Regions from separate parts of the Thermoanaerobacter sp. RKWS2 genome, predicted to be linked through region 1. Evidence: riboswitches for the same ligand, from Rfam matches in the RefSeq annotation. Region 1 holds a riboswitch; each other region holds the start of a gene.
The links. A riboswitch is a leader RNA that binds a small molecule or an ion and turns the genes downstream of it on or off. The one in region 1 is predicted to bind fluoride.

Region 1 (8,271 bases):
TCATCAAATGATGCAACAACTCATGCGGAAATATTAGCGATAAAAGAAGCTTGTAAAACTCTTGGCAGTTGGAGACTTGATGACTGTAGCATGTATGTGACTTTAGAGCCTTGCCCTATGTGCGCTGGAGCTATTTTAGAATCCCGCATAAAGAGGGTATATATAGGAGCGGAAAGTGAAAGAACAGGTGCTGCAGGTACAGTAGTTGATATTTTAAATAACAGCTATTTAGGAAGTAAAACAGAAGTGTATTTTGGAATAATGGAAGAGGAATGCAAAACTCTTTTAAAAGATTTTTTTGAAAATTTAAGGGGATAAGTGCGGAGAGATGGCTGAGTGGTCGAAAGCGCTCGCCTCGAAAGCGAGTGGGCGAATTTTTCGCCTCGTGAGTTCGAATCTCACTCTCTCCGCCATGAAAATTGAATAAAAAGGTGGAGTAATTACATGGGTTGAAGTCCAGTAAAACGTGGAGAGATGACCGAGTGGACGAAGGTGCACGACTGGAAATCGTGTGTACCCTTTAAAAGGGGTACCGAGGGTTCGAATCCCTCTCTCTCCGCCATGAAAAAGGTAATTCTTGGCCGTACTAGATGGGGAGGTAGCGGTGCCCTGTAACCTGCAACCCGCTATAGCAGGGTCGAATTCCCAGGCTGAGGCCTGACCATTGTAAGGTCTGGCATAAGTAAGTGGCGTTGATACTTGAGTCCTGCGCAACGGAAATTTGCGAACCCCGTCAGGTCCGGAAGGAAGCAGCGGTAAGCAAACACTTCCGTGTGCCGCAGGGGAGCTTGAGTGGAGCTAACTGCTTATGTAACGCTTATGGTGGCAGGTCGAAGCTGGGTGTACGGCCTTTTATTTTTGTTCTTTTACTGGAAAATATTTCTTATTATTTTTTATAACTCTTACTTAAAATGTGAAGGCTTTTAGCCGAAATAAATATAGGGAACTTATTCTTACAAAAGAAAAGAGATGGAGGATAGTATGTTTAAAAGATATTATAATACACGGATATTTTTTACTTTATTTGGAATTTCTGTAATTGTTTACTCGTTGTCATTAGCTCATTTTTTGTTAGGGTTTGAAAATAGAGTTTTTATAGGGGGAATAATTTTATTAATTTCGCTGGGGTTATCGAGTTTTTTATCTAAAAAATTGTCTGAACCTATTAAAAAATTAAACGAAGCTGTTAAAAGGATTTCTCGCGGGGATTTTGATTATCAGTTAAATATTACTGATTCAAAAGAGTTTAGGGAACTTTCAGAGAATTTTAATTCCATGGCTAGAGACTTATCTCAAAGTTATAAAAAATTAAAAGAACAGACGGAAAGTTTAATACAACAAAATGAAGAATTACAGGAGTTTAACGCGGAATTAGAAGCTTCCTACGAGCAGTTAGAGACTTTGACTCATGAATTAGAAATTTCTGAAAGAAAGTATCGATTGTTAGTAGAAAATATTCGGGATATTTTGTGGGTGACTGATAAAAATTTTATTATTGAATTTGTCAATTCACGAGTTATAAGGTATTTAAATTATACTCCTCACGAATTGATAGGAAAAAGCATTTTTGAAATTGTAGATGAAGACAGCAGAGAAATCTTGAAAAACATGATGGAAGGTAAAATTAATTTTTCAGAAATCAATTTTAAAAACAAAGAAGGCTTATTGGTTATAACAGAAACCCATGTTAAAAGGCTAAAAATTGATGAAGAAGTGGTAGGCATTCAAGGCATTTCTCGAGATATTACAGAAATGTATTATGTAAAAAAACAGATAGCTGAAAAGAATAATGAAATATTGGCTATTAGTGATGTAGGAAGGCTACTTACATCGGGAAGTGACATAAAAGAGGTATTGAATAACATAGTAGAAAAAGTTGCTGAATTGTTAAATTCACCTTTGTGCACTATAAGAGAATATAATCCGTATTTTCATAAGTTTGTTTTACTTGTAAAAGGGGGAGAATTAAAAGATTATCCTGTCTATGAAGAAATTAAATTATCAGAAGAGGACATAAATGAATTAGTAAATCAAAAAGAAATAAAAATAAAAGATGTAGAAGAGTTTTCTCATAGTGAAAAAATAACACCTATTTTTGCAGCTAAAGATGTTTATTCAGTTGTGATAGTGCCTTTAATTTTTAGAAATGAAACTAAGGGAATTTTAACAGTTTGGACTGCAGCAAATACGGTCAAAAATATGAGTTTATTGAGATCTATTGCCAGCGCAGTGTCTGTGGCAATTGAAAATTCCAAACTGTATGACGAGATTAAAAAAGTCTATATAAAGACTATAGAAGCTTTAGCTTATGCAATGGAAGCAAAGGATTTATATACGAAAGGACATTCTATGAGAGTATCTCAATATGCTGTTTTAATAGGGGAATATATGGGCTTTTCAAGGGAAAAAATAGAACAATTAAGGATTGCAGGGATATTACATGATATAGGAAAGATAGGTATATCTGATACTATTCTTCTAAAGAAAGGCAAACTCTCGGAAGAAGAGTATAACGTTATAAAAAGTCATCCAGAGATATCAAGAAAAATTTTAATGCCTATAGATCTGCCGAAAGAAATATTAGAAGCTATTTCCAAACACCATGAACGATATGATGGGAAAGGTTATCCTTATGGTTTAAAAGGCGAAGAAATCCCTATAGAAGCAGCAATTCTTGGTGTGGCTGATGCCTTTGATGCAATGACTTCTGATAGAGCTTATAGAAAAGGAATGACTATTGAAGAAGCAGTAAATGAAATTTTAAGACATAAAGGTACTCAATTTCATCCTGAAATAGTAGATGTATTTATCTCAATTTACATGAATGCGAGGCAAAAGCTAGAGGAAGTAAAAAATCAGATATTTGAAAGTGTTTCTTAAAATTTTAGATGTAGAAATATATCTTTTTTTTGTTACAATTGAAAATAACGAGGTGTTAAACATGTATCAGTCTTTGTATAGAAAGTATAGGCCAAGAAGTTTTAAAGAAGTGGTGGGGCAAGAACATATTGTAAGAACTTTAAAAAACCAAATAAAGTTAAAAAAGATAGGACATGCTTATCTCTTTACAGGTACAAGAGGAACAGGAAAAACCAGTGTAGCTAAGATTTTTGCAAAAGCAGTTAATTGTTTAAATAATAAAGATGGAGAGCCTTGTAATTCTTGTGAGATTTGTCAAGCTATAAATAACAACACTACGATGGATGTTTTAGAGATTGATGCTGCGTCTAATAACAGTGTAAATGATGTAAGAGAATTGAGAGAATCTGTAATTTACTCTCCATCCATAGCTAAGTACAAAGTATATATAATTGATGAGGTGCATATGCTTTCTACAGGGGCTTTTAATGCTCTTTTAAAGACATTGGAAGAGCCACCTCCTCATGTGATTTTTATTCTTGCGACTACAGAGCCGGACAAATTGCCAGATACTATTTTATCCCGCTGTCAAAGGTTTGACTTTAAAAAAATACCTACTCGATTAATAGCGCAAAATCTTGAAAAAATTTGCATTGACAGCAACATAAAAATTGAAGAGAAGGGTCTTAAAACTATCGCACTTTATGGCAATGGTTCTATGAGAGATGCTATTAGTCTTTTAGAACAATGTGCTTCTTATAAAGAAGGCCTTATAACCTATGAAGATGTATGCGAAATGTTAGGTGTAGCTAATGATGAAATGTTATTTTCTCTTTTAGATTACATGAATGCTAAAGATGTAGCAGCTTCATTGAAACAATTAGATAAAATTTTGTCTTATGGAATAGACGTGGGGAATTTTTTAAAGTCCTTAACTTATATTTTGAGAGATATGGTGCTTTACAAAACAGGAGGAGAGGAATTAAAAGAAATTTTATACAGCGATGTAGAAACTGTAAAAGAAAGAGTGCAAAACTTTGGTACAGCTTTTTTGACTAACGCTTTAGAAAAATTTACAAATCTACAAAAAGAAGTTAGATATGCTATATCTCCGTTAACCCTTTTAGAAGTGACTATTTTGAGGTTGATAAAGCCGGAAATTTCTTACGATATGATGAGTTTGCTAGCAAGAGTAGAACAAATAGAAGACAAATTAGAAAAAGGACAATTTTTTCTGAGGGAAGAAAAAGAAGAGAAAAATAAAAAAATAAATTCGCCAGAAGAAGAAAAAGAAGAAAACGTGGCATCGCAAATAGTACAGCAAGAGGATATAGATCTAGAAAAGGTGTGGGCTGAAGTAAAAGAAATGATAAAAAAAGAAAGAATAGCTTTGTATGCCTTTATAGAAAAAGGGATTCCTTATTTAAAAAAAGGAACAATTGTGGTAGAATATCCTGAAGAGTATGCTTTATTAAAGGAGGAATTGAGCAAAGCGGAAAACAAAAGTTTTATTGAAGGAATATTAAAAGAACTAGTTGGGAAGGCAATTCCTTTGAAGTTTGAATTAAGAAAAAATGAAGAGGAATTACTTGTACAGCAAGTTAAGGAGTTTTTTGGTGAAGATATAGAGATAATATAATTTTCACAAATAATTCAAAAAAGCATATAAATATTTTTAGAATAAAATTTAGGAGGTTATAGTGTTATGGCAAAAGGCGGATTTCCGGGCGGGTTTAATATAAATAACATGATTAAACAAGCCCAACAGATGCAAGAAGAAATAAAGAAAATGCAAGAAGAGCTAATGCAAAAGACTGTAGAAGCTACTGTCGGTGGTGGGATGGTAAAAGCAGTTGCTAATGGCAGAAAAGAACTTGTAAGTATTGAAATAAATCCTGATGTTGTAGATAAAGATGATGTAGAAACGTTAGAAGACCTTGTATTAGCTGCGGTTAATCAAGCGTTAAGGAATGCAGAAGAAATGATTGCTTCTGAAATGGCAAAGATAACCGGAGGACTAAACATTCCTGGACTGTTTTGAGGTGAAAAAATGAACTATTATTCTACTTCTATAGCGAAGCTTATAGAAGAACTGTCAAAGTTGCCCGGTATAGGTCCTAAAACAGCACAAAGGCTTGCTTTTTTCATAATAAATATGCCTTTGGAAGAGGTAAAAAGCTTGTCTCAAGCGATTATTGATGCAAAAGAAAAGATAAAGTATTGTAGAATTTGTTATAACATAACTGACACAGAGGTTTGTAACATATGTAGTGATAAAGAAAGAGATCATTCTCTTATATGTGTTGTTTCTCATCCTATGGATGTTGTTGCAATGGAGAAAATACGAGAGTATAAAGGAGTGTATCATGTACTTCATGGTGTTATTTCTCCTATAGAGGGCGTTGGCCCTGAAGATATAAAAATTAAAGAACTTTTAGACAGAGTAAAAAATGGAAATGTAAAAGAAGTCATACTTGCTACAAATCCTGACATAGAAGGAGAAGCGACAGCAATGTACATTGCTAAGCTATTAAAACCGTTAGGAATAAAAGTCACAAGGATTGCTCATGGGGTGCCGGTAGGTGGTGACTTGGAATACACCGATGTTGTAACTCTTTCAAGGGCTCTTGAAGGTAGAAGAGAATTGTAAAAGGTATTGCATTTTCATTTGTACTTTATTATAATAAATTTGTAGTAAATAACAGAAGGCGATGGAGCTCGCCATAAATGCGGAAACGCTGATGGCTCCTATTAGGATGATATAAGGCCTAATAGGAGCTTTTTATTGCCCAAAAATGTAAACAGAAAGGGAGATTTTCATGGAATACATCTATATAGGGATTGGAGGATTTTTTGGAGCAGTACTAAGATATTTAATAACAATTTACTTTACAAAGATGTATCACACTGCATTTCCCTTTGAAACTTTTATGATAAATATTTTAGGTTCGTTTTTGTTAAGTTTTATTGCTAATTTTACTATGGATGAGTACAAGGTAAATACTAATTTGAGATTGGCGATAACAACAGGATTTATTGGGGCTTTTACAACATTTTCTACTTTTAGTATGGAAACAATAAATTTATTAAAAGCAGGGAAAGATTATATTGCTCTAAGTTATATAATTTTATCAATATTTGGAGGCCTTTTGATGTCTTATTTAGGATTTGAATTTGCTGACAAAACTTTTGACTTACTAAAGGAGCGGGAGGAAGAACAGTGACAAGTATACTATATGTAGGAATTGGAGGAATTTTGGGAGCAATATTGAGATATGAAATATCGCGGCATATAAAGGAAAACCGAGAGATAGTTATTCCTATCGAAACTTTTATTATAAATGTATTAGGTGCGTTTTTATTAAACTTTTTATCAAGTCCTAAAATAAATGTAAATTTAAGCTATGATGTTAAACTTTTTCTGACAACGGGATTTCTAGGTGCTTTTACAACATACTCAACTTTTTCCCATGAGACAGTAGACTTAATCAAGAATAAAAAATATTTTCATGCATTTATATATATGTCCTTAACAATTATATTTGGACTAATAGGAGGAGTATTGGGATATTATCTCGGAAATTATATGGGAAAATTGATTTGATTGGTGTATAATATATGTCAGTAGAAAATAAATATCAGTTAGGAGGAATAAAATGTGAATTTGAATTATAATAATCTGCTGTCTGCTTTATCTTTGGCCCTTGACGTGCAAGAGTATAAGAACATGGGACATGCAAGAAGGGTGGCTTATATTTCTCTAAGGATTTCTGAGATGCTGAATTTGGATGAAAAAGAAACAAAAAAAGTGTATTATTCTGCTTTGTTACATGATATAGGACAAGGAGATATATACGAAGATTTTAACAAAGACGAATGGTGGAAACACAGTGAAAGAGGAAGTGAAATTGTAAAGAAGTTGCCCTTTGGAGAAAATTTTTCGGATATTATAAGATATCATCATGAAAATTACGATGGAAGCGGACATTTTAAACTAAATGGCGATTCTATTCCTTTAGGAGCTCAGATTGTTTTTATATCTGATCAATTTGATATACGGTACACCTCATCGGTTGGGAAAGAAAGTGAGTATAATATTCGGAATAATATCAAAGAAGGTATAAAAAGTGGTACTGGCAAGATGTTTAATCCCGTGGTTGCAAATGCATTACTTGACCTTACAAGACAAGAAAAATTTTGGCTTGATTATAAATTTTTTGATATAAAAAGTATATTAAAAAGGATTGAACCTAAAGACACGGTTTCAATAGGAATTAATGAATTAGAGGATATAGCAGAGGTTTTTGCACAGATTATCGATAATAGAAGCCGTTTTACCTATAACCATTCTAAAGGTATTTCAAAGTTAGCTTATGAAATGGCTAAGGTGATAGGATATGATGAAGAAACTTCTCGAAAAATAAAAATTGCGGGATTGCTTCATGACCTTGGAAAGCTAGCCATACCTAATTCTATTCTTGACAAACCGGACAAGCTTACTGAAGAGGAGTTTATGGTTATAAAATCTCATACCTATTATACTAAAGAAATACTCAAAGAAATAGGAGGAATAGATGATATAGCAGAATGGGCCGCAAATCATCACGAGAAATTAGATGGAAGCGGGTATCCTGAGGGATTAAAAGGTGACGAAATTGGAGAGATTGATAGACATGTGGCGGTTTGTGACATGTATCAAGCATTGACAGAAGACAGGCCTTATAGAAAGGGACTTGAACCGAAGCAGGCGATAGACATTATTGCAAAATCGGTGAAAGATAATAAAGTAAGCGGAGAGTCTTTAGAAATTTTAAAAGAAGTGGTACTTTGATGTATACTCAACCGTATTTTAGGAAATAATACGGTTGAGGAGGTATATTATGGGAATGCTTTTCGATTATTTAAAAGAGATTGCGGTAACAAAAAATATATATGACTACAATAGTGAGAACTATCAATTGGTAAATGAAGTGAGACAAACGATAAAAGAATTGAAAGATGCAGAAATTTATTTTCAAAGTGTCACAGACCCTGACTTAGTAGATTATGCTATATATCGGTTAGAGAGTTTAAAGAGAAAGTACATATATTTATTGAAAAAAGCAAAAAAAGAGGGAATAAATTTTGATAATTTTTCGTCCCTCCTATCATAATTTGTCCTCCCCCTAAGTATAAATATAACAGTAGACTCTTAGGGGGTTTTTGTATGAATATAAGCATTGAATACAATATAATCATTGCTTACTTAATTGGCTTGTTTTTACTTTATCTTTTAGGATGGTTATTAGTAGTTCCAAGAAAAATTTTGCTAAGAATTATAATAAATGGAATTATTGGCGGCTTAATTTTGTTTATTATCAATTTGATAGGAAAATCTCTTGGATTATATATTGCTATAAATCCTGTGACTGC
Region 2 (8,271 bases), 820 kb from region 1:
TTACTTTTAGATGGTGCGAGGGCTTTTGACAAAGAAAAGTATTCTTTTTTTGGCCCTCAAGCAGTTTCAGGGGTGCAAAAAGTTTTGGATTTATTCAATAAATATAAGGTGGTCAATCCTGTTTCACTTGAGGGAGACAGAGAAAAATTATGGCAAGACTTTATTACTACTAAAAACACTGCTGTATTAATAGAAGAAAGCTATAAAATAGCACAGCTTAAAAATTTACAGTCAAAAGGAAAGCTGTTTGAGTTTGATGTAGCGATGTATCCTGAAGGGGAAAGCGGCATCCCACTGACATTATCACCTAAAATATATGCCTATGGTATAAAGAAAGAAAAGGATGAAAAAAAGCTTGAAATGGAATATAAGTTTATAAAGTTTATTACAGAAGACCAACAAAAGGTAATTGAATTAGGTTATGTACCAGTTAAAAAAGACAAAATTATTGAAGACGATAAAATGAAAAGAATTGAATTAGCTACTAATTATACAAATATTATCCCACAATTTGGTGGATGGAGTAAAATAAACAACACAGTGATAGAAAAAATAAAAGAAGGGATAAAGAATAACAAAAATGCCTTTGATATAACAGAGGAAATAAAAAACAGTGTGAGTCAGTAAAGGGTATTTATAGTTTTTTTCTTATTATGATGATAGGCTTGGACACTTTCTTTTTATTGGCATATACTTTCTTTATCCCCTTTAATGTGACACATTTAATGAAGAGTTTCTTTCAAAGAGAAAAAATGCTTTTGAATAATAGGGCCGTTATTTAATATAACTTTTTTACCATCCTATTTTTTTATTGGTGTGCTAAATAAACTGGTATTATTATTTTTTTACTGTATCGTAATATCTAAGAGTGTCTCTTAATATTTCCTGGGCTATTGGCGCGGCTACTTCTCCTCCCATATACCCATTTTGCGTAGGATTTTTAACAAGAACTAATACGGCAATTTTTGGGTTTTCAACTGGTGCAAATCCAGCAAATGATGCTACGTATTTTCCTGGAGCATAATTTTCCGTTGTACCTGTTTTTCCACCTACTGTATAGCCAGGTACTTGTGCTGTTTGAGCAGTGCCTTCTGTTACTGTTTTTTCAAGTATATACTTCATTGTATCGGAAGTTTTTTAGAAATTACCTGTCTGACTATTTGAGGTTTATATTCTTTAATTATTTTATCTCCCTCTTCAATATATTTTACAATATGTGGAACCATGAGGTTTCCACCGTTTATTACAGCGGAAAAAGCCGTAATCATTTGAATAGGAGTCACGGCAATTCCCTGACCAAATGACATAGTGGCGAGGTCTACGGGGTATACTTTTGACTTTAGCAAAATCATTCCACTGGCTTCGCCGGGCAGTTCAATCCCCGTAGGCGAGCCAAAACCAAAAGCATATATGTATTTATAAAAAGTGTCAAGGCCTAAACGTTCTACCACCTGCATAAAAACTGTATCACTTGATTTTTCAATAGCTTGCGAAAAAGTTATATCTCCCAAAACTGTCCAACTTCTAATTTTTCTACCGGAGACTATATAATACCCAGGGTCATAGAATTTTTCGTCTGGCGTAACTACAGCTGATTCTAATGCTGCAGAAGCGGTTATCACTTTAAATACCGAACCGGGTTCGTAAATACTTGATATTGCAGGATTTGACCAATATTCTTGTGAAGGTACATCTTGCGGATTATTTGGGTCAAAATCAGGCAAGTTAGCCATTGCAAGTATTTCACCCGTTTTTGGATTCATAACTATTGCTGTTATACCATCGTGCGGTTTATACTTTTCATAGCCATTTTTTATAGCTTTTTCTGTATAACTTTGTATTACAGAATCAATTGTGAGGACAATATTATCACCATTTGTAGGTTTGTAAAGCTTGCTTGGGACTCCTACTTTTCTACCTTCTGCATCAACAAGAGAGATTTCACGACCAGGTACACCACTTAAGTATTTATCTAAAGAATATTCAAGGCCATACAAACCGTTGCCATCAATTCCTGCAAAACCTAATACTTGTGATAGCATTTTGCCGTTGGGATAGTTTCTCATAAAAGTATCTTCTACATATATGCCTGGTATGTTAAGACTTTTTATTTTATTTATATTTTCAAGAGGAATGGACCTGCCAAGTACAGCCCATTCTGATTTTTTATTTGAAAGAATTTTATAAAGTGAATCTTTGTCCATATTTAAATATTTATAGAGTTCTTCAGAAACTTTTTCTGGGTTTTTTATAAATTTAGGAGCTGCAAATACATCTCCTGCTGGAACATTACAGGCAAGTATATTCCCGTTTACATCATAAATATTGCCCCGTTGAGGCTTTAATATGATATCAGCAGTACTTTGCCTTTCGACTGCCATTGCAAGTTTTTCGGAGTTTATACCCTGTATCCATATAAGCCTTACAATAAGGGCGAAAAACATGATAGTAAGAAAGACGAATATAGTAAATGTTCGTTTTTTTACATATGATGTCAATTTTATTCTAACCCCTTTTTATAAAGATTTTGTTTATCCAATATAATTATACCATAGATATTTTGTGGTATAATTAGATAAAAAGATAAAAATAATTAAGCTTTATTAAATGCTAAGCAAAAATCATAAATCCAAACCGAAAAACAGTCTTTAATATGTAGCCTTTTCACTTGTATTTTTGTTTAAAAAATGTATAATATTATTATAGAGAAAAATTAAATGACGGTGATGAAGCTCACCTTATTGCCGTGAAGGCTAATGGCTTCTACGCGCTTTCGTAGAAGCCATTTTTGTTTATTTGACAAAAAAGAGAGGATGAGAATCTGCATGAAGTTAGAATTTATTCCATTGTATGAGGTTTTTGAAAAATATAAGGGAGGTTGTCCAATATGCAAGGTTATAAAAGACGAAGAAAAAGCCTATTGTGAGCATTTGTTTGAAGATGAGGTTTTAAAAGACCCTGAAATGTATGTCAAAATAAGAGAGACAAATTTTTGCCATTATCATTTGGAATTATTGAATAATTCATATGATAAATTGGGTTTGGCAATTGCATTAAAAGCAAATATCAGTTATAAATTGCAGCAAATCAGGGAAAAACAAAAATCTTCAAAGAAAAAAAGGAAAAAAGAAGCAAAAAACAAATGCCTTATTTGTGATTATTTAAGTGAAAGAGATAAATACCAGATGCATATATTGATAGATATTTTACATGCTGATAAAGATTTTGTTGAAAGGCACAGTGAAGGCTTGTCTAGATTATGTTTCCACCACCTGAATATGCTTATGGAAGTTGCAAAGGATATTACACCGCAAATTGAGAAAATATTTAAAATAAATGAAGCTGCAATTGAAAAGAATATAAGTGACCTTGAATGGTTTATAACAAAATTTGATTATAGATTTCATGATGAACCGTGGTATGACTCTAAGGATTCAATTGAAAGAGCATTGAAATTATTAAAGGGTGGTTATTATGATTAAAATTTCTTTTGACATTACTGAAGAAAGTTTTGAAGAAATTAGGGAATTAATTGAGAATTTTAAAAAAGATGGTTTTACAGAAGAAGACGCATATAGAGCTATTTTTGAAATGGGGATTAAAGCATATCAAATAGAACGGGATAATCCTAATGAAGATGACTTAAGAAGACAGCTTATTTCTATGGCGTCTAAATACTCTGCAATGAAATTTAAAAATTTCCAGTTGATGCGTGACAACCAAACACTTGAAATAAGATTAAAAGGTTATGAGTCTGAAAATAGATATCTTAAAAAAACTTTAGGTATAAGGGTTGATGAATGATGAGATATATATGTCCTGTGTGTTTTAAAATAGCTGAAATTGGAGAAGAAAAGTGTTCCAACTGTGGCTATGATTTTAAAAATATATCAAATGATGATTACAGTGACAAACTCATAAAAGCCATAAATCATCCGGATTATAATGTCGCTTATATGGCAGCAAAAATAATTGGAGAACTTAAAATAAAGAAAGCAGAAAAAGTATTGATAGAACATTTACGCAATAATGGGGGTAAAAAAGACCCATATATTGAACAGATTATTGTTTGGGCTCTTGGAGAGATTGGCGGAGAAGAGTCTCACAGGTTTCTTTTAGAAAACAAAGATAAATTCTCAGTTTTAACAAAAAATATCATTGAAAATTCTTTGGAGAAGATTAAAACAAGAGTGGCAAATAAGGAAGGTGAGTCAATTGGAAAATAAAGAAATAAAAAACAACGTGAATAATAACATTAAAGTCTTGGGTTGGGTTGCATTTTTTGGTGGATTAAGTCAGGATATGATTGTACCTATTTTGCCTACTTTTTATACGCAGATTCTAGGACTGAGTAAAGAAATGGTAGGTTTAATAGAGGGAAGTGTCACTACAGTTGTAAGCCTTATGAGAATAATATCCGGAATAATTTCAGATAAAATTGGAAAAAGGAAATCTATTGTGTTTATTGGATATCTATTCTCTGCCATTGGAAGAGTATTACTGCCATTGACGAATGGTGCTGCAATGGTTTTTGGGTTGAGACTTGTTGATGGTATTGGAAAAGGTACAAAAGATGCGCCGAGAGATGCACTTGTTGCAAAATCTTCTAAAATGAAAAATATGGGCTTTTCGTTTGGATTTCAAAGAATGCTTGACACATTAGGTTCTTTCCTTGGGCCATTGATTACTGCCGGTTTAATGCTCTTGTTTGCCAAATATATAGATTCTATAAAGTTCAGATTAATATTTTTGATTGCTGGTCTTGTAGCTTTTATCACAATAATCCTCATAGGTTTATTTGTAGTGGAGCAAAAGGGCGAAAGAATAAGTTCATCTTTCAAATTAGATTTGTCTGTTTTTAAGGGAAAATTTCTGCTGTTTTTCATTGTAATGCTAGTTTTTACGCTTGGCAACAGTAGTGATGCATTTTTGATTCTAAGAGCTCGCAGTGTAGGTGTAAGCGAATCGACGATACCGATAATTATAGCTATGTTTAATCTGTTTTATGCGTTGTTGTCAGTACCGAGTGGAGTATTGTCTGACAAAATAGGAAGAGTTAATGTAATCAGGTTAGGCTGGATTATTTATGCAGTTACATATCTCGGTTTTGCATTAGCAAAATTGCCGTGGCATATTTGGGTTTTGTACGCGATATATGGAGTTTACTATTCAACAACGGAAGGTGTTGCAAAGTCTCTTGTTGCACATATAGTCGATGATAGTAATAGAGGAACTGCATTTGGGCTGTATAATGCATCGATGGGACTACTCGCACTTCCCGCAAGTTTTATTGCTGGATATTTGTGGGATAAAGTATCTCCTGCTGCACCCTTTTACTTTGGAGCATTATGTTCCATAATGACAGTTATTTTAATAACACTGTTTAAAATTGAAAAAAGTTAAAAGGGGGTGAGAGAAATGCCGTCGGATATAAATTCCTGGGCAAGAACTATAAAAGACTACAGTGAAATTCCTGAAATGTTTAAATCTTATTACGATAAAAACTTTAAAGATTCGACGCGTTTTTTAAATGCTGTATATGCTCCTGCTGATAGCTGGGGTAGAAGAAAGACAAACGATAAACTCATGTTCTTGTATGAAAATAATGTGGTTTTTCTCGAAAAAATGAAAAATAGTATTAATGCTGTTTCGTATCCTATTGAAAATATTAATTACATTGAAAATGGGTCTATATTGTTATATTCATGGCTAAAAATAAATGGGAACATAGAAGGTGAAACGAGGTCATTTGTGCTTGAGTACAACACTGTTGTCGAAAATATATTTAAGCCTATAATTGAAAAATTACGTATATTATTATGTGACATAGAAACGTATGATAAGGAAAAAGAAATAGATGACTTTGATTGTTTGAGGGATATAAATTACAAGTTTATGAATCATGCAAAAAAAGCTGTATTGAATGGAGAAAAAGTAATAGATTTTTTATATCAACGGGAAATAAAAGTACCATACCTAAAATTTTTTACAAGAATAAAATCCACTTCTCATATGATTATATTTACAAATAAAGAATTAATAATATTAGAAGAAGAAAATGTAAAGTCTACAAAAGATGCAAAGTATGGTGGTATATGGATTTACATTCCTGTACATAAGATTTTAAATGCGTACATTGATGAGGAAGAAACTGGGTTTTTAAATTTATCTATTAATGTATCTGGCTCTAATGTTTTTAAGTCACGATTTGAATTTTCACAAAAGGAAAAGGTAGAACGATTAGTTGAACAAATTAATAAAATAGCAAGATATAACCTATTATAATTATTAATAAGTTTCAAAAATGTCAACCGTATTATAAACGGTTGACATTTTATCAAAAAATTTATGTCAAACGGTTGACATATAAAAATTAATCAAGTATAATAAGAGTAAATCAAAAAAATTTAAAGAAAGGGGATTGTCATGAAGAGAAAAATTTTATCCATTATGTTGACGTTTGCATTGATTTTTTCGCTCATGGCAGGCTGTGGTACAAAAAGCAGCAATAATGGAGAAAGTAATAGTACTGCCACGGCAACAAAGACTGTAAAAATTACTTTGCTAAATTCTAAGGCGGAAAGTCAGGCTCAATTAGAAGAGGTAGCTAAAATTTTTACAAAAGAAAATCCGAATATTATAGTAGAAGTCATTCCTACAGCAGCTGATCAGACGCCTTTTGAAAAGGTTATATCAATGTATGCAGCTGGGAATGCACCGACAATGGCAATGATAGATCCGGGTGAGGTATCGAAATTCAAAGATAAGTTCCTAGATTTAAGCGGTGAAAAATGGGTTTCAGATGCGATAGATGGTGCTTTAAATGCAGCTACAGTGGATGGAAAGGTTATAGCGTTCCCATTTGCTGTTGAAGGATATGGACTTATTTACAACAAGGCTGTACTGGACAAGGCTTTTGGTGGAAACTTTGATCCGAGTTCAATAAGGACGCGAGATGCTTTGGAAGAAGCATTTAAAAAAGTAGAAGCAACAGGTGTTAAAGCAATAGCAATTCCTCCAATGGATTGGTCTTTAGGCGGACATTTCCTTCCAATAGCATATACAGCCCAATCTAAAGATCCTGCTCAAGTAGCTCAATTTTTATCAGACTTAAAAGCTGGAAAAGTTGATTTAGCAAATAATAAAGTGTTTAATGGTTTAATGGATACTTTTGACATGATGAAAAAGTACAACATAGATAAAGATGACCCATTATCTGCGACTTACGAGAGAGGACCACAACTTATTGGTAAAGGTGAAGTTGGATTTTGGTTTATGGGAAATTGGGCATGGCCACAGATAAAAGAATTTGATACTGCAAATGAACAATACGGCTTTATACCTGTACCAATTAGCAATAACCCAGATGACTATGGTAATTCAGGTATACCTGTAGGTGCTACAAAATTTATTGGTATAGATAAAACACAAAATAATGTTGAGCAGCAAGAAGCTGCTAAGAAATTTTTAGATTGGTTAGTATACAGCTCTACAGGTCAAGATATGCTTGTGAACAAACTTAACATTATACCTGCATTTAAGAACATAACTTTACAGCCACAAAACCCACTTGCTAAATCTATTCTGCAGTATGTTAAAAGTGGCAATACTTTAGAGTTTATGACTACATTACCGCCAGATCACTGGCCAAACGTAGGAGCTTCAATGCAGAAGTATTTGGCAGGTAAAATTGATAGAAAAACCTTGATTGATGAAATAGAAAATTATTGGAAAAATGTTCAATAATACGTAAGATTTGATTGAATAGCGGATAGAATGTTATTGTCTATCCGTTATTCAATATAAAAGTAAAGGAGGATATGAATGTGAATCAAGAAAAAACTTTGTTGGCTAAACTCAAAACGTACTTGATATTTGCAGGACCTACTACTTTTGCTTTTCTCACAGTAATAATATTACCGTTTTTATATGGAATATATTTAACTTTTACTGATTGGGATGGTATTTCTGCTACACATGCTTTTGTAGGTTTTTCAAATTATTTACAAGCATTTAAAGATAAGGTGTTTTGGACATCTTTTTTATTGACATTAAAATATGTATTTTTCGCAGTGATATTGATTAACGTTATAGCATTTTTCTTGGCTTATGTATTAACGAGTGGTTTAAAAGGTCAAAATTTCTTTAGAGCAGGATTTTTTACTCCCAATTTGATAGGAGGAGTATTATTAGGTTTTATATGGCAATTTATTTTTTCGGAGATTTTAGTATATTTTGGGAAATCATACAATGTACCGATTTTTTCTAATT
Region 3 (8,271 bases), 830 kb from region 1:
ACATCCAGACATCGACGGGATATTTGCCAGTGGCGATTTAATCGCTGCTTCTGTAATAAGTGTGGCTAAAGAGTTAAATAAAAAAATACCTCAGGATTTGAAAATTGTAGGTTATGATGATATAAATGTTGCTAATTTGGTAGTTCCCTCTTTAACAACCGTAAGACAACCAATTAAAGAAATAGCAAGAAAAGCTATTGAACTGATATTACGCCAAATAGATGGTGAAAAGGTGGAAAAAGAAAATATTTTGCCTATAACTCTGATAGAGAGGGAGACTACGTAATTTTGACCTCTCTTGACTTTTTTATTCAATTAAATGTATAATTTTATGTGCTGGCCTAAATATTGGCTTAAATGGAATATACCCCTGTATGGTATTTTGAAGGTGTAAAAAGCTTGTAGAAATACTATTATGGGGGTGAGAAGATGGAAAGTCTACAAGATATAGCGCACCAAATCTACCAAAAAACAGGGGTTATGACTTCCTCTAAGGATGTGGAAAAAATATTGTCAGCTGCTGCAGCAACTCCGCATTTTTGGGAGATTATAACTCTTTCACAAAAACCTTTTTCAGTTGTAGCAGAAATAATTGAGTTACTACGTCAAAAAAATTTGTTGAAAGTTGAGAAAAATGGAGATATAAAATTTAATTCTAAAGGTTTAGAATATCTTGGGAGTCTTAAAATAGCTCCAAAAAGAACATATACTTGTCACGCGTGTGAAGGACGAGGGATAAACTTTTCTAAATTAGAAGACTTGATCAAAAAATTTGACCAAGTGACAGTAAATCGCCCAAAAGCTATTAGCGATTATGACCAAGGTTTTGTTACGACACAAACAGTGGTGGGCAGAATAGCTCTCCTGGCTGAAAGAGGAGATTTAGAGGGGAAAAAGCTTTTAGTTTTAGGTGATGATGACCTTGTAAGTATAGCAGCAGGACTTTCAGGTATGACAACGGAAATTGTTGTGATGGAAATAGACGATAGACTAGTGGAATACATCAATGAGGTGGCAAATAAATATAATCTGCCTATAAAAGCCATGAAATACGATTTTAGAGACAAACTACCAGAGGAATATGTAGGGTATTTTGATACTTTTATTACTGACCCGCCAGAGACTATAGAAGCTTTGGAAATTTGCATAGGAAGAGGGATTTCTGCTCTTTCCAAAGAAGGGTGTGCGGGGTATTTTGGACTGACGTCGATAGAGGCCTCATTGGAAAAGTGGAATGTTTTCCAGCAAATTTTAGCAAGTAAATTTAAAGTGGTAGTGACAGATATTATCCATAACTTTAATCATTATGTAAATTGGGACTATCTTTTAAATACAGTAGGTAAACAATATGAATTTGTGCAAGTAGAGCCAAAACTTAATTGGTACCGGTCTTCTATGTATCGTATAGAGACCTTAAAAGATTCAAAAGGAATTGAAAATGAATATAAACCTTGTGAATTATACGTAGACGAAGAAGCTTTAATATACAGAGGAGACAAAGCATAGGCTTCCATACTAATGTGGAGGCCTATATTTATTATTCAGTACAAGCACAAGACAAACTATAAAATCATATATAAAAATGAGTATATAAAATTTTATGAAAAGAGTGATCGCTATGAAAGAAGAAAAAGAAGGATTAAATGCTTATTTGCTTGTAATTGTACTTTCGTTGATTCTCTATTTCGGTTTGGGTTATGCAAAACCTGAAGAGCCAGCGATAATAATTTTTCCACTGCCAATAAGATGACATAAAAGTTATAGGGGGAGAAAATACATGTTTTCATCGGATAATTTAGAATCCCAATTGAAAGATTTGCTATTAAAGCTAGGATTAAGGGAAAATAGCGAAGAGAATGGTCAAAAAGAAAATAAGGAGGAGGATAAAGATGAAGAAGGTGGAGAACATCCTGATGTAGATGGAGGGAAAGGTGATAAAGGGAATGGGGAAAATGGTGAAAAAGATAATACAGGTGGAAAAGGAGGAGATGAAAAAAAGAAGGGAGTCTTAACCCCTTCACAGATAATGGTTATTTTAGGTATACTTAGTGGAGCTTTGGAACCTATTTCAATAATTGTGGATAGAAATCAAAATGTGCAAATTGTTTTATCAGGTACATTGATAGAAAAAATAGAATCAAAAGAGGATACGCAACCCAAAGAAGGGGATTTTTTAGACAACGTAATAAAAGCTTTGTTTTAAAAAGTGTAGTTCAAATATCATTTTTTAGCGCTTATTACTATGAAGGAGCCTTTGCCAAAGCCATATCTTACAGGTTCTTTTTCTTTCATTTCATCAAGTTTTTTAAAAATGGTCTGTGAGAAATTGAAATTTTTAAATCCTGCTTCATAAAGCAATTCAACTATTTCACTTGTAGAATAAAACGTTGCTTCTTTGTAAAATAGACTTTTTTCTTTATTTGCTTGATATATTTTGCCAATTGTGCTCTCTCTATCTACAAAGCCTATTAAAATTGTACCGCTATTTTTAAGTACTCTAAAACATTCTTTGAAGGATTTTAGCACATCGTCTACAAAACATACAGTCGTCACCATTAAAACAAGGTCAAAAGAGTTGTCTTCAAACGGAAGATTTTCTGCTACTCCATCTACCACATTAAGACCCCGTTCTAAAGCAATTTTTCTCATTTGATAAGAAGGTTCTACTCCGCTTTTTATACCTAGAGGTACTGCAAACTTTCCAGTTCCGATTCCTACTTCCAACCCTTTTTCAAATTTCGGCATAAGCAATTTTACAGCATCTAATTCCGATTGATAGGCGTATTCATTTTTTTCAAACCATTCTTCATATCTGTCAAAATGTTTTTCAAAAGCAGATATTTTAGGCATAATTTCTCATCCCTTCTGAAACTTTTTTCTACTTTTTCTTCTTGTCTTTCAAAACTTATAGACTCATTCTTTGAAAGTCACACTTTAAAAGTCAAACACACTCTTTAATAAATCTTCCCTTGATTTCATTATATCATATAACAGAAATATACTGCACGCATATCTTTAGCTTTTACTATCTTGCAAAGTTTTTACATTTTGGGTATAATGATATTGACAATTGTATAAAAAGTGATGGAACTCACTTCAACCGCCGAAGGGCTGATAGTTCCTACTTGGTGTAAAAGCCAGTAGGAACTATTTTGCTTTTTAGGGGGTGATGGTAAGGTAAAAAATGTCACTCCATATCTGAATTTCGATTATACTGTTGATATGAGGTGAGCTAATGAAGGAGCAATATAACCAGATGAAAAGAAGCTTAGATGTGATATTTGAAAAAATAGAAAGAATATCAAAAGATATCAATATTAAAGCAGTAGGAGAAGCTGTTTCAGAAGTTAAAAATAAATTTTGCAATAATATTTTTTATCTTGTGATATTAGGACAATTTAAAAGAGGAAAATCAACATTTACTAATTATATGTTAGGAGCTGATATACTTCCAACAGGTGTTGTTCCTTTAACATCTGTTATAACAAAAATCCAATATAGCACTGATATATGGGCAAAAGTTCTATATGATGATGGCAGAAGTGAAAATATTGACATTAAAGAATTGGATTTGTATTGCACAGAAAAAAACAACCCTAAAAACATAAAAGGAGTCAAGGAAATACATATAGGATATCCTTTTGAGTTTATAAGTAATGACGTAGTAATCATAGATACACCGGGAATTGGTTCAGTCTATAAACATAATACAGATGTTGCATATAGTTATATAAATAAAGCTGATGCTGTGATTTTTTTGCTTTCAGTAGACCCTCCTATAAGTGAACTGGAAAAGGAGTTTTTGTCTAAAATATCTGAAAATGTTAATAAAATATTTTTTGTTTTAAATAAAATTGACTATGTAAATGAAATGGAGTTAAAGGAAATAATCAATTTTAATGAAAATATTGTAAGAGAAATTACAAAGAATAATAACATTTCTATTTATCCAATTTCTGCTAAATTGGCATTAGAAGGCAAAATATCAAAAGATAATAAAGCAATTGAAAAGAGTGGAACTCAAAAGCTGGAAAATGATTTGCAGAATTTTTTAATAAAAGAAAAAGAAAAAGTGTTGCTTGAAAGCTATGCCAAAAATATTGAAAGAATTATTTCGATGTGCCAAACTTTTTTGAAAGCAGTATAAAATTGAAACAAATTCCATTAGAGCGTCTTGAATCTAATATAAAATCTTTTGAGAACTTTATTAAAGAAGTTGAAAAAAGCAAAAAAGAAATATCCTTATTGTTTCAAGGTGATATGAAAAATATTTTACAGAATTTTGATAAAAAGATGGAAGAATATAAACAGTTTATCAGTATAAGAGTATCAGAAAAGATAAAAGGATATTACCACGGTATTCGTGACTTTAGTCGAATTAATCAGAAAAAGAGCTTGAAAAGTACCTCGAAAGAGCTATTATAGAAGAATTTGAAAAATTAAAAGGTCATATTGAAAGGGATATTGAAGAACAATATAGTAAAGCTTTGTCTAATTATCTTTTAAGGCTCAATGCAGTCATTGATGAAGTAAAAACAGTAGCAAACGAATTGTTCGGCATAAATCTGGAATATTTTAAAAGCGTAGGTGGTATTACGGCAGAGAGTAAATTTACATACAAGATAGGATATGATGTTGGTGCATTAGAAATAGACCCTGTGTATTTTACCTATTTTTTGCCTAAAAAATTTGCTGGAAAAATTATTTTAAAAAGGATTTTAGATAGAGTAGACATTGATGTTGACAGAAACATAGGTCGCATTCGTTATGATTTATTAACAAGGATTGAAGAAAGTTTTAGTGAATTTGAAAAAGATATGAATTTTAAATTACAAACGATGTATGATACTGTAAAAGAACTACTTGCTAAGTCAATAAAGGATTATAAATTTGATAGAGATAGCTTCGAAAGAGAAAAAGCTTGTTATCAGACATTGCTAAAAGATATTGAAAAAATACGTGAAGAATTAGAGCATGTTTTAAATATGTTGAAATAATATAGTGAAGTATATAAGTGAAAGAATTTAAAAATTCAACAATAAAAAATATTTTTTGGGTAAAATATTATTGACATAAGTCCATAACAGTGATATTATATAACTAGGTAATGGTCATATGACCAAAATAAAAGAGGAGGGATTGATATGCCAAGAGGAGATGGAACAGGTCCAATGGGTTTAGGCCCAAGAACAGGAAGAGGCTTAGGATATTGTTCAGGATATAATGTACCTGGTTATTTAAATCCTGTAGGAGCATACTGGGGATTTGGCAGAGGCTTCGGTTGGTTCGGCAGAGGAAGAGGATTTAGACATATGTACTATTTAACAGGATTTCCTGGTTGGGCAAGAGGATGGTATGGTTATGGGTATCCTCAATATCCTGGCTACAATATAAATGAAAAAGATGTTTTAAGTGCTGAAGCAAAATATTTGGAAGACCAATTAAAATATATAAAAGAAAGATTGGACCAATTAGAGAAAAAAGACGATAAAAAAGAGGAATAATTAGTTTTAAAAGTCGCAGTCACGCAAGTGGCTGCTTATTTTTATGCTTTAATTTGATATAATTTGGCTAAAGTGTTATAGTAAAACAGATTAAGTGCGCTTTTTGTTTAATAAATTTATTGACATATGACAAAAATAATAATATATTAATAAATGTAAGTAACATATGTCAATAATGAAATGGAGGATGCAATATGAAAATAGCTATTTCCTCAGAAGGAAAAACTCTTGAAGCTAAGGTGGATTCAAGATTTGGACGAGCTCAATATTTTATTATAGTTGATAGTGAGACGATGGATTATAAAGTTATTGACAACGCTGCAGTAGCCCAAAGCAGTGGTGCGGGCACTAAAGCGGCACAGACTCTTATAGATGAAGGCGTACAAGTTCTCATCTCAAGCAATGTAGGACCAAACGCTATGGAAGTATTTAAAGCAGCAGAAATTCCAGTTTATAAAGCAATAGAAGGAGATGTAAAAACAAACATAGAGCTTTTTAAAAATGGAAGCCTTGAAAAGATAACAGAAGCGACAAATCAAGGACATCACCATCATTAAAAGGAGCATTGAAGATGAGAAGAGTCAAGATTTCTGTATTGAGTGGTAAAGGTGGGACAGGAAAAACAACTGTTTCTGTTAACCTTGCCAAAACTTTTAATAATAGCCTGTACGTTGATTGTGATGTAGAAGAGCCTAACGGCTATTTATTTTTAAATCCTCAAATAGAAGATGAAAAAACGGTTAAAGTCGTAATACCTGAAATAAACTACGACAAATGCACATTATGTGGTGAGTGTGTAAAAGCGTGTAGATTTGGAGCTTTGACAAAATTAATCAAAAAAATTCTCGTGTTTGACCACTTATGTCATTCCTGCGGAGCTTGTTTTGAGATGTGTCATTATGATGCCATAGTAGAAAAATACAAACCTATTGGAACGATAAGGAAGGGCAAAGCCCAAAGCGTAGATTTTATAGACGGAAAATTAAATTATGGAGAAGCGACTGGAGTGCCTATTTTAAAAGAGATTAATAAATTGATTGAGAATGTAGATAAACCTGTAATAGTGGATAGCCCGCCAGGGACTTCCTGCCCAGTTATACATTCTATTGAAGGAAGTGATTTGTGCATTCTGGTTACAGAACCTACCCCTTATGGTATGCACGACTTTGATTTAGCGGTACAGCTTGTAAAACAGATGGGCATTCCTATGGCCGCTGTCATTAATAAAGCTGGGGAAGGGGACAATATTATCGAGGAATACTGCGAAAAAGAAGGCATAAAAGTTTTAGCGAAGATTCCTTTTAAAAAAGAGTTTGCAGAGGCCTATTCAAAAGGTAAATTGTTGATTGAGGTTAATGAAGAGGTAAAAGGAATATTTGAGAAGTTGACGACTGATGCATTGGGGTTGATAAAAAAATGAAGCAGTTAGCAATTTTAAGCGGGAAAGGTGGTACAGGGAAGACCACAGTTGCCACTACTTTGAGCACCATTGTCAAAAATAAGATTATGGCGGATTGTGACGTAGAAGCTCCTAACCTAAATATAGTTTTGCAAGGAGAAATAATAGAAAAGCAAGACTTTTACGGCAAAGAGACAGCAGTAATTGACAAAGACAAGTGTATTGAATGCGGACTTTGTGAAAGACTTTGCAGGTTTGATGCTATTTCAAATTTTGAGGTAAATCCTTATTATTGTGAAGGTTGTGGCCTTTGCATGTATAAATGCCCTGTTGAAGCGATTAAATTGGTAGAGGAAAAAACAGGCCATGTAGTATATGCCAAGACAAAGTCGGGAGAAAAAGTAGTATATGCAGAGCTTTTTCCTGGAGCAGATGGTTCAGGGAAATTGGTGACAGAGGTGAGAAAGAAGGCGAAGGAAGTAAGTGACGATAACGATGAGTATTTGATAATTGATGGCACTCCAGGAATAGGATGTCCTGTCCTTGCTTCTGCTACGGGTGTTGATTTGGTATTAATTGTTACAGAACCTACACTTTCTGGTTTTGCTGACATGAAGAGAGTATTGTCAGCGATAGAAAGCTTTAAAGTTCCTTCCGTGGTGTGTGTCAATAAATGGGATTTAAATAAAGAAGTATCACAACAAATAGAAAAATATTGTGAGGAAAACAACATTGTGGTTGTTGGGAAAATAGATTTTGATGAAACAGTTGTAAAAGCTTTAAAAAATTTACAAAGCTTAAGTAGTTATCCTGACAGCACTGCTTACCAGCAAATTTATAAAATGTGGCTTAGGATTAAAGAAATTTTAGATGAAGGGGTGGAAAGTAAATGAAAATTGCTGTTGCTTCAGAAGGCGAAGAAGTTTCAATGCATTTTGGACATTGTGAAGGTTTTTGGATTTTTGATGTGGAGAATGGTAAAATAAAAGACTCTACTTTTTTACCTAATCCCGGTCATAGGCCAGGATTTCTCCCAGAGTTTTTAAAAGACAAAGGAGTTGATTGTATAATTTCTGGAGGAATGGGGACTAGTGCTATTGAGCTTTTTAATAGTTATGGAATAGATGTAATAACTGGCGCTGAAGGAAATGCTACAGAAGTGGCAGAGAAGTACATCAATGGTACTTTGATATCTTCTAACAGTCCTTGTGAAAAACACGAACATCATCATTAAAGAAGGGAGGAGAGAATAATTGGAAATACAAGTGCTTATAGAAAATGTGGTTTTTAATAAAAATTTTGTAGCAGAACATGGATTATCAATTTTAGTAAAAAAAGATGATAAAGAAGTTTTGGTGGATACCGGCC
Region 4 (8,271 bases), 320 kb from region 1:
TTTGCCTCTAAGAAGGCATGAAATTGTATTGGCAAAATACCTGTCTATATTTGTCTATTCAGCAATAGGCATAGCTATTTATTTGTTAGTTGCAGCAGCTACAAAAGTACTAGGCTTTCCTATTTATGTATATCCTATCAATTTTAAAGCTGTAATTTACGGCATACTGGCGGTGAGTTTTCTAAATGCCATATACCTTCCTTTAATGTTTAAATTTGGACATGGTTTTTCTGGGATTATGTACATTATTTTGATTTTTGGATTTTCTTATGGCATATCTTATGTTATAAGACTTTTTGAAAAACTTGTAAATTATGATTGGTTTCAAAATATTGTATCTTTTATAATGAATCAATCAGATACAGTGAAAATGTTGTTTATAACTGCTTTAGCGCTTATTATACTGACGGTTTCATGTTTATTATCTGTTAAGTTTTATAAAAATAGGGAGTTTTAATAATATAGATAGGGGCAGTTCTTTGTTAAAAGAACCGGCCTCCTATTTAAGTGTTATTTTACAGGCAATTTTACTTCAAATTTACTGGATTTGATATTTATATATGCAATATCAGGACTTACAGGTGAGAATTTTATTAACCTTGGATAGGCTTTGTCTTTTTTTACTTTGCCATTTATATCAAAAAGATTATACTCTGCTTCCCACTTTAGGATATTGCCTTTATCATCAGTTACAGTCCATAGACTTGGCTGCATATATTGATATTCGTCTGTGTATTCGTACCAACCTACTACAGGGTCTTGTGGAGCTTCAATTTCTATGCTGGTGGAAAAGGGTGAAAGAATTATTTTATTAAATTTGATTTCACCTAACTTGTCATTGATTACAATTTTTGGTTCGAGTATTTTTAAATCTACTTTAGTTTTGGAGGCAGGAATTGTAAAATTAAAATTCCAATTGCCTTTAATAGTGTGTCTATTTGTTCCTTCATAAAAAGTTATTTCTCTTATATTGATTTTTACATCTATAGAAGAGGGGATTTTATCGAGATATCCTCTTACAAGTTCATATTTTGCCGATGCTATAAAAGTATTGTCATTAGTTAAAATTCCTGAAACAGTGTTACTGCCAGCAGATAAATTTTCATTATTTATTGTTGTTTCAGCACTGCTATCAACAAAAATTTTATCTTTTTCTATTTTTTTTGGGAGATGGTTATCTTTTATTATATATCCCACCACCAATCTGGATCCATCAAAAGCTGCTTCATTCAGTGTCACTTCAACACCTTTAGAGATTTGCGAAGCCCCTATTCCTACAGCGTATTTTTGATACTCAGCCTTTTCTATACCTTTATTTGATAGATATTCAAATACAGAATTGATTATAGGAATATTTTTCCCTATAGCAGGGTCTATTATTCCTACTGTCAGTATTGCTACGATTAAAAGGGAAGCTACTTTTAAAAGTGCTCCTAAGGTGATTTTTTTAGAATTATTATTTTTTGGCACTTTGTTGTCTCCTTTCCTTTCTTTTATCATATTTAAGGTATTTTCTATTCTTTTATGAAAGTTTTCAGGCACTTCAATATTGCTCTTTTGTAAAAGGTCACGTATTTGTCTGTCAAATTTTCGGTTCATAGGATACATTACCTCCCTCCAAACTTAATATTTCTCTCATTCGCTTTCGTGCCCTTGAAAGTCGTGACTTTACAGTACCCGCCGGAATATCCAATATTTTAGAAATTTCTTTAACTGACATGTCTTGTAAATAATACATTACCACTATTACTTTTAAATCATCTTCTAATTTGTTTAACACTTGATACAATTCTGTGTTGTTGTATTCTTCCTGGGGTACAGGAATATCATGGAAGTCATCTACTGTTATTACTCTTTTCTGGAGGCGTTTTATTTGGTAGCAATTGTTTACTAAAATTTTCATAAGCCATGTTTTAAAATACTTTGGATGTTTTAATTGAGAAATAGACTCATAAGCTTTTAGTACAGTTTCAGATACGGCATCAGCACAGTCATTGTCGTCCTGCAATATGCTTTTTGCCACTATATACATGTCTTTTTCAAAATGGTATATGAGTTTTGCAAAGGAAGACTTGTCTCCTTGCTTGGCTTTCTTTACTTCTTGTATGATTTCCAATCTTACACCTCCTATTTTGCGATGAGATGAGTCATCCGGATGACCTTCTCACTTTATAGATGATTGTGGAAGGAGTTTGGTTCTCGGATAAGATTATATCTTGTTGGATAAGTGATTGTTTTTAGAAGGATACAAGTATACCTATGTACTTTATACTAAGGATACTAGGGAAGGAACAATTTACTCTGTAACCATTTTGTAACCAAAACTTAATAATTTTTTAATAAATTTTAACATTTAAAGTGGTATAATGAAATAAAAAATACAAGCAGGGGGATTTTACCTGTGAGGAAGAAGTGGTCAGTAGTTACAGGTGTTGTCATGTTAATACTAGCCTTTGCTGCAGGTGCTTTCGCATCTAATCATATTAAGATCTCTAATTATATTAAGATCATTGTTAACGGCCAAGAAATCAAACCAGACGTTCCACCGCAAATTATTAACGGAAGAACTATGGTCCCTGTAAAGTGGATTGCTGAATCATTAGGTGCTGATGTCCAGTTGGAACAGAGCAGTGAAGGTTATACAGTAAAAATAACTTCAAAGCTGTTGGAGAGGTTACATGCCATTGAGCCAGAACAACCTAACACAATAGTGAACGATTGGAACAGAGAACAAATTAAACAGTTCTTAGAACAAAATACGATTCATTCTATTCAAGATATCCGTTCGCTTGGTTGTAAAGTTCCTTTTGAAATTACCAGCGAAGATGATAGCTGGATTCGACCTATTTACTCTAAAGCCTGGCATAGTACCTTTATGGGAGGAAAATATAGTGACATAACACAACTTATTAGTTGTGCTCAACGCAACTTTTTCATTTATACCGGAGGACTTTCTGAAGGAGCAGGGTTGTATTACATGATTGGATTTTCAGAAGACTGGGAAAAACCAGTCGGCAGTTCTTTTAATTCATCACATTCTTTTGAACTATGGCTATTATCTCATAAGGTTAAAGAAATCTACCGATTGGATGATGAATGGTTGGTGGTAGTTGAACCTCAACTTCAAGGTTACCAAACGGTGAGGATAAACTATAGTGATGCTGGGATAATGGTGGATAAAGAAACAAAGAGCCGAATAATGCTTTTTCGAATGGTTACTCCGGAAGGTTACGAATTGGAACGTGCTGCTGAAGTTCTTCCAGTGCAATAAATACATAATAAAAAAGGCTGCCACTTTTTTATACAGACTTCTTTTTAGTACTCTTTTAATCTTTCATCAACTTGTGCAATTAAGGAAAAATCTTTATCATCGTGCAACAAATATAAATTGTTTTCAATGGCTGTTTGTGCTATGAGTAAATCTATAGTGCTGCGAATGGTGATTCCCTTTTTCCCAATAGATACGGGGACGGTTTCTTTGTCCGACTCGGACAAAGAAACCGTCCCCGTGTCTATTTAAGATTTGTTCACTTCTGTGTCATATTCAACAAAATTTCTCTAATTTCTGTAGCTTTATCTTCATCTGCAAGGACTACTAGATAATCGCCGGCTAGAATTTTCGTATTTCCCTTTGGTATTAATTCATGCGTTCCCCTCTTTATGCCAACAAGTAAGCAACTTTGGGGCAAACTAATATCCTTTAATTTTTTGCCATCTAAACTTGAGCCTACACAAACAGGCATTTCGAAAATCGTCTTTCTTTTTTTATTGGCGGTAATAGATTTTTGTCCTTTCTTTATTGGCAGACGTTCTAACAAAGATTCATAAATCGGCATATTTGAGAACAAATCTGATGAAAGGTATGCCGTTATAGAGACAGTGCTTAGGGCCAACAAATGAGAAAATGAACCGGTCATTTCAGTTACGAGCAAACTACCTGTTATCGGTGCCCTAACTATAGCAGCAAAATATCCTGCCATAGCAAATACAATAAAATTTTTGATATAAATAGGGTTTATATGCATTATTTTAATTATTACAGTTCCGTATATGTTGCCAATCAGTGAACCTATTATAAGGAGGGGCATAAAAATACCTCCTGGTACACCTGAGCCATAGCTTACCATAGTAAATAAAAATTTAACAATCAATAGCAAAATTAAAAATTTTAAACTAAAACTATCTTTACTTAATGTATCGACAAGACTTTCACCGCCGCCAAGTGCCATAGGTATCCATAGTCCAACTGCAACAGATATAATAAGAGGTATTATTGGCTTCATATGTGATTTTATTTTTAACATGTTGTATATATCTTGAGTTTTTAAAAGAGTTTTATTAAATACAATTCCACATAACCCAACGATAATTCCAAGTAAAATAAGATAAAGATAATTATTAAGCGGCATTACTGCTAGATTTTTCAGATTAAAAATAGGTTTGATTCCTAATAGTTCACCAGCTACAAAAGTTGATGTAAGTGATGAAACCATACTAGATACAAGTACCAATGGTGAGAAATTTTTATGCAGTTCTTCAAGAGCAAAAATAACTCCTGCAAGTGGTGCATTAAAAGCTGCTGCAAGCCCTGCACTAGCTCCGCATGTAAGAAGGTATTTTTCTTCAACTCTAAATCTACCAAACAACCTACTTATTCCTTGTCCGATTGAAGAACCAATTTGCACACATGGACCTTCGCGCCCTAAAGAAAGTCCTGCACCTATCGCTAAAATAGTACCTATGAGCTTTAACAATAAAACTCGTAACCAATTAACTTTTATATAACCGATAATCATGCCTTCAACTTGAGGTATACCGCTACCGCTTATCATAGGTTCTTTTTTCACTATTATACCCAATAATAAGCCTATTAGAGAAAGGAAAATTATCCAGCCAATTAACAAGTAAGGATTTGTATGAAGAATTTTGTATACACTTATTACAAGAATATTTGTTTTTTCAAGAATATATCTTAAAATAGCAATAATCAATCCAACAAAGAAACCTGTTATAATGCCTTCAACTATAATACGCTTGCGAAATTCTTCCCAATGTATTAAAGTATTGAATGTTATACTTTTACCTTTATTCAATAAGATCCCTCCCAAAACATAAAATGAATGAATATTTATTTTTCTCATATTATCATTATACTACAAAATAATGATATCAAGTATTTTATATTGTTAAGTTTACTTATAGAATAATAAGCAGTATTACAAAATTTGGATATAAAACAATACAAAAATTTTTTTATTTTAAACAAATAAACATAAACATTATGCTTTGAAGTAAATTTTCACATATTCTTGCAGGCTTCATAAAAAAGTGATATAATATTCAAAAAGGGATGAAGCCCCCTTTTGGAAAATCCGAACTGCTGATAAACAGCTGATGGCTTCTACGGTAAAAACGTAGGGGTTGTCAGCTTTTTTATATTTAGTGCATTTGCCTACAACTTTGAAAGGGAGGTACTTTCTTATGCCTTTCCATAGCATATTATTTGAAAAAAACGAAGATGGAGTAAAAAAAGAAACATTCGAAGCGCCTGATTTTTTTGTTGACTTAAATCTTGATCAAATTATAGATGTCATAACAAGAGGCAAAGAAGAATATAATTTAAAACTGTTTTTTTACACTCCTTTAAACGATATTGATACTATCAAGTATCGCCATGAAATAATGCAAGATCTTGAAAATGAAGTTTTGCTTGAGGATATAAAATCATTTGCGGAAAAAATGCAAGAAATGCGCAAACACCTTGCTCAAGCAGACAAACTTTACTACAAATACCAGAAAGAAAGATGGTTTTTGGATGCTGTAGAAATCTACTGTGATGCAATTACTGATTTAGTAGAAGACTTGTCTTCTGTAGAGTTAAAATCTCGTGGTTTTTTAGCATTTCGTCAATATTTGATGGATTATATCAATTCTGACCGTTTTCAGCTGCTACTGAGTGAAACGAAAAAACTTAAAGCTGATTTGTCTACAGTAAAATATTGCTTGTTAATAAAAGGTAACCGTGTGACGGTCCGTAAATATGAATCTGAAATTGATTACAGTATAGAAGTAGAAAAAACGTTTGAAAAATTCAAACAGGAAGCAGCAAAGGATTATAAAGTCAAATTTTCTGATTGGCCAGATATGAACCATGTCGAAGCAAAAATATTGGATTTAGTAGCTCAGTTATATCATGATATATTTTCTAATCTTGATAATTATTGTATGAAAAATAGTGATTATTTAGATGAGACAATAGCTACTTTTGATAGGGAAGTACAATTTTATATTGCTTATTTGGAATATATGGCACTATTCAAGCGCCTGGACTAAAATTTTGTTATCCACAAATATCTAGTAAATGCAAGGAAGTTTATAATTACGAAGGATTTGATTTAGCTCTGGCTTATAAACTCATCAACGAAAATTCGGCTGTTGTTTGTAATGATTTTTATTTAAAAGGTAAAGAGCGTATATTTGTAATTACCGGTCCGAACCAGGGAGGCAAAACAACATTTGCACGCACTTTCGGACAATTGCATTATTTGGCCAGTATAGGCTGCCCTGTTCCCGGAAAGGAAGCGCAACTCTTTCTTTTTGATAAACTATTTACACATTTTGAAAAGGAAGAAAATATTAAAGATCTTCGTGGAAAACTGGAAGATGAATTGCTTAGAATTTACAATATTCTTGCCCAGGCCACATCAAACAGTATTATAATAATGAATGAAATTTTTACATCTACCACAGCAAAAGACGCATTATTTTTAAGTAAGAAGATAATGGAAAAAATAATACAATTAGATGTGCTGTGCGTCTGGGTAACATTTATAGATGAATTGGCATTCTTAAGCGAAAAAATTGTAAGTATGGTCAGTACGGTAGTTCCTGAGAATCCGGCATTGCGCACATATAAAATTGTTAGAAGACCTCCTGATGGGCTTTCATACGCCATATCAATTGCTGAAAAATATAGGCTTACGTATAACTGCTTAAAGGAGAGGATAAAATCATGAAAGTTTTACTTATGTATAGAGATCATGATTTTGACCTGCAACAAAAATTGCCCTCGAACGAAGAAGCATTGATACAGGATTTAGAATTAAACACTTTGTTCAATGCTATGTCCCTTGGTGATAATTTTTTATTTGAAGTAGCCAAAAAATCTGTTTTATCCAGCGTGTATAGTGATCTGGCTACAATATTATATCGCCAAGATGTTCTGAAGGATTCTCTAAAAAATTCTTCCATTGTTAGGAATATCTATAATATAGCAGTAGAAGCAATTGAAAACGAGAAAAAGTATTATTTTAGCATTTTCACCAGGTACCCTGCAGCTATACTTCATAGCTCAATGGATGTATTGCATATGTTTATGGAAATGCTGAAAAAACTAAAGAGTATTGCCGACCAACATGCTGATAAATTCGAATCAGAGGGCTTTAAAAGGTTTTTTGCAATGCTCAAAAAAGAACTTGATGATGAATATTTTGAAAGTATCCAAAATCATTTAAAAGAACTGGAATTTCGCGATGGAATTTTGATCAGTGCTGAGTTGGGTAAAGGCAATAAAGGCGTCAATTATATCCTCCGCAAACAGGAGGATAAAAAACAAAGTCTAATAGACAGGATTTTTTCAAAAAGACCGGATGCTTATACTTTTTATATAAGTGAGCGCGATGAAAGCGGGGCAAGAGCTTTATCTGACTTAAAAGACAGAGGAATCAACCTCGTGGCAAATGCACTTGCTCAGTCTGCTGATCATATTCTCAGTTTTTTTAACATATTGCGGACTGAATTGGCTTTTTACATTGGCTGTTTGAATTTATATGAGAAACTTGCCCAAATTGGAGAGCCGGTGTCTTTTCCTATTCCGGTAGCATCCAGTGAACGTAGGCATTCTTTTAAAGGATTATACGATGTCTGTTTGGCTTTGACAATGAAACAAAAAATCGTGGGCAACGATTTAAATGCTGATAATAAAGATCTGGCAATAATTACAGGTGCCAACCAAGGGGGTAAATCTACCTTTTTGCGAAGCATAGGTTTGGCTCAGTTGATGATGCAATGTGGTATGTTTGTGCCAGCCGAGTATTTTTCTGCTAACATATGTGATGGGATTTTTACCCACTATAAACGGAAAGAAGATGCTACCATGAAAAGTGGAAAGCTTGATGAAGAGCTTAGCAGGATGAGTGATATAGTAGACAATATAAAGCCAAATTCCATGGTACTGTTTAATGAATCATTTGCTGCGACAAATGAAAGAGA

Region 2: it holds a riboswitch for fluoride, as region 1 does, so the genes downstream of both, OEI98_RS10985 (DUF6062 family protein) here and crcB (fluoride efflux transporter CrcB) in region 1, are expected to answer to the same signal.
Region 3: it holds a riboswitch for fluoride, as region 1 does, so the genes downstream of both, OEI98_RS15365 (dynamin family protein) here and crcB (fluoride efflux transporter CrcB) in region 1, are expected to answer to the same signal.
Region 4: it holds a riboswitch for fluoride, as region 1 does, so the genes downstream of both, OEI98_RS15415 (MutS-related protein) here and crcB (fluoride efflux transporter CrcB) in region 1, are expected to answer to the same signal.

The regions. Positions count from the first base shown of each region.
Region 1 is NZ_CP110888.1:48,531-56,801, forward strand. Features, by position in the region: gene tadA (tRNA adenosine(34) deaminase TadA) at 1-318, shown strand, start outside; tRNA gene OEI98_RS00265 (tRNA-Ser) at 323-413, shown strand; tRNA gene OEI98_RS00270 (tRNA-Ser) at 469-562, shown strand; RNA gene ffs (signal recognition particle sRNA large type) at 582-848, shown strand; gene OEI98_RS00280 (HD domain-containing phosphohydrolase) at 982-2,880, shown strand; gene dnaX (DNA polymerase III subunit gamma/tau) at 2,942-4,498, shown strand; gene OEI98_RS00290 (YbaB/EbfC family nucleoid-associated protein) at 4,565-4,900, shown strand; gene recR (recombination mediator RecR) at 4,910-5,509, shown strand; fluoride riboswitch at 5,558-5,617, shown strand; gene crcB (fluoride efflux transporter CrcB) at 5,679-6,083, shown strand; gene crcB (fluoride efflux transporter CrcB) at 6,080-6,463, shown strand; gene OEI98_RS00310 (HD-GYP domain-containing protein) at 6,518-7,690, shown strand; gene OEI98_RS00315 (DUF2508 family protein) at 7,740-8,012, shown strand; gene OEI98_RS00320 (pro-sigmaK processing inhibitor BofA family protein) at 8,066-8,271, shown strand, end outside.
Region 2 is NZ_CP110888.1:2,058,274-2,066,544, reverse strand. Features, by position in the region: gene OEI98_RS10995 (ABC transporter substrate-binding protein) at 1-627, shown strand, start outside; partial or broken gene OEI98_RS10990 (peptidoglycan D,D-transpeptidase FtsI family protein) at 838-2,498, opposite strand; fluoride riboswitch at 2,714-2,773, shown strand; gene OEI98_RS10985 (DUF6062 family protein) at 2,826-3,482, shown strand; gene OEI98_RS10980 (hypothetical protein) at 3,475-3,804, shown strand; gene OEI98_RS10975 (HEAT repeat domain-containing protein) at 3,801-4,226, shown strand; gene OEI98_RS10970 (MFS transporter) at 4,216-5,403, shown strand; gene OEI98_RS10965 (hypothetical protein) at 5,419-6,285, shown strand; gene OEI98_RS10960 (ABC transporter substrate-binding protein) at 6,427-7,746, shown strand; gene OEI98_RS10955 (carbohydrate ABC transporter permease) at 7,827-8,271, shown strand, end outside.
Region 3 is NZ_CP110888.1:2,045,370-2,053,640, reverse strand. Features, by position in the region: partial or broken gene OEI98_RS10930 (LacI family DNA-binding transcriptional regulator) at 1-286, shown strand, start outside; gene OEI98_RS10925 (bis-aminopropyl spermidine synthase family protein) at 430-1,506, shown strand; gene OEI98_RS10920 (hypothetical protein) at 1,601-1,750, shown strand; gene OEI98_RS10915 (hypothetical protein) at 1,778-2,203, shown strand; gene OEI98_RS10910 (class I SAM-dependent methyltransferase) at 2,221-2,850, opposite strand; fluoride riboswitch at 3,072-3,131, shown strand; partial or broken gene OEI98_RS15365 (dynamin family protein) at 3,236-4,997, shown strand; gene OEI98_RS10890 (DUF5320 domain-containing protein) at 5,145-5,504, shown strand; gene OEI98_RS10885 (NifB/NifX family molybdenum-iron cluster-binding protein) at 5,699-6,061, shown strand; gene OEI98_RS10880 (ATP-binding protein) at 6,076-6,924, shown strand; gene OEI98_RS10875 (ATP-binding protein) at 6,921-7,796, shown strand; gene OEI98_RS10870 (NifB/NifX family molybdenum-iron cluster-binding protein) at 7,793-8,137, shown strand; gene OEI98_RS10865 (MBL fold metallo-hydrolase) at 8,157-8,271, shown strand, end outside.
Region 4 is NZ_CP110888.1:2,551,228-2,559,498, reverse strand. Features, by position in the region: gene OEI98_RS13615 (ABC-2 transporter permease) at 1-457, shown strand, start outside; gene OEI98_RS13610 (DUF4179 domain-containing protein) at 511-1,599, opposite strand; gene OEI98_RS13605 (sigma-70 family RNA polymerase sigma factor) at 1,583-2,116, opposite strand; gene OEI98_RS13600 (copper amine oxidase N-terminal domain-containing protein) at 2,402-3,271, shown strand; partial or broken gene OEI98_RS13595 (twitching motility protein PilT) at 3,316-3,453, opposite strand; gene OEI98_RS13590 (ClC family H(+)/Cl(-) exchange transporter) at 3,528-5,093, opposite strand; fluoride riboswitch at 5,338-5,411, shown strand; partial or broken gene OEI98_RS15415 (MutS-related protein) at 5,482-7,016, shown strand; gene OEI98_RS13575 (MutS-related protein) at 7,013-8,271, shown strand, end outside.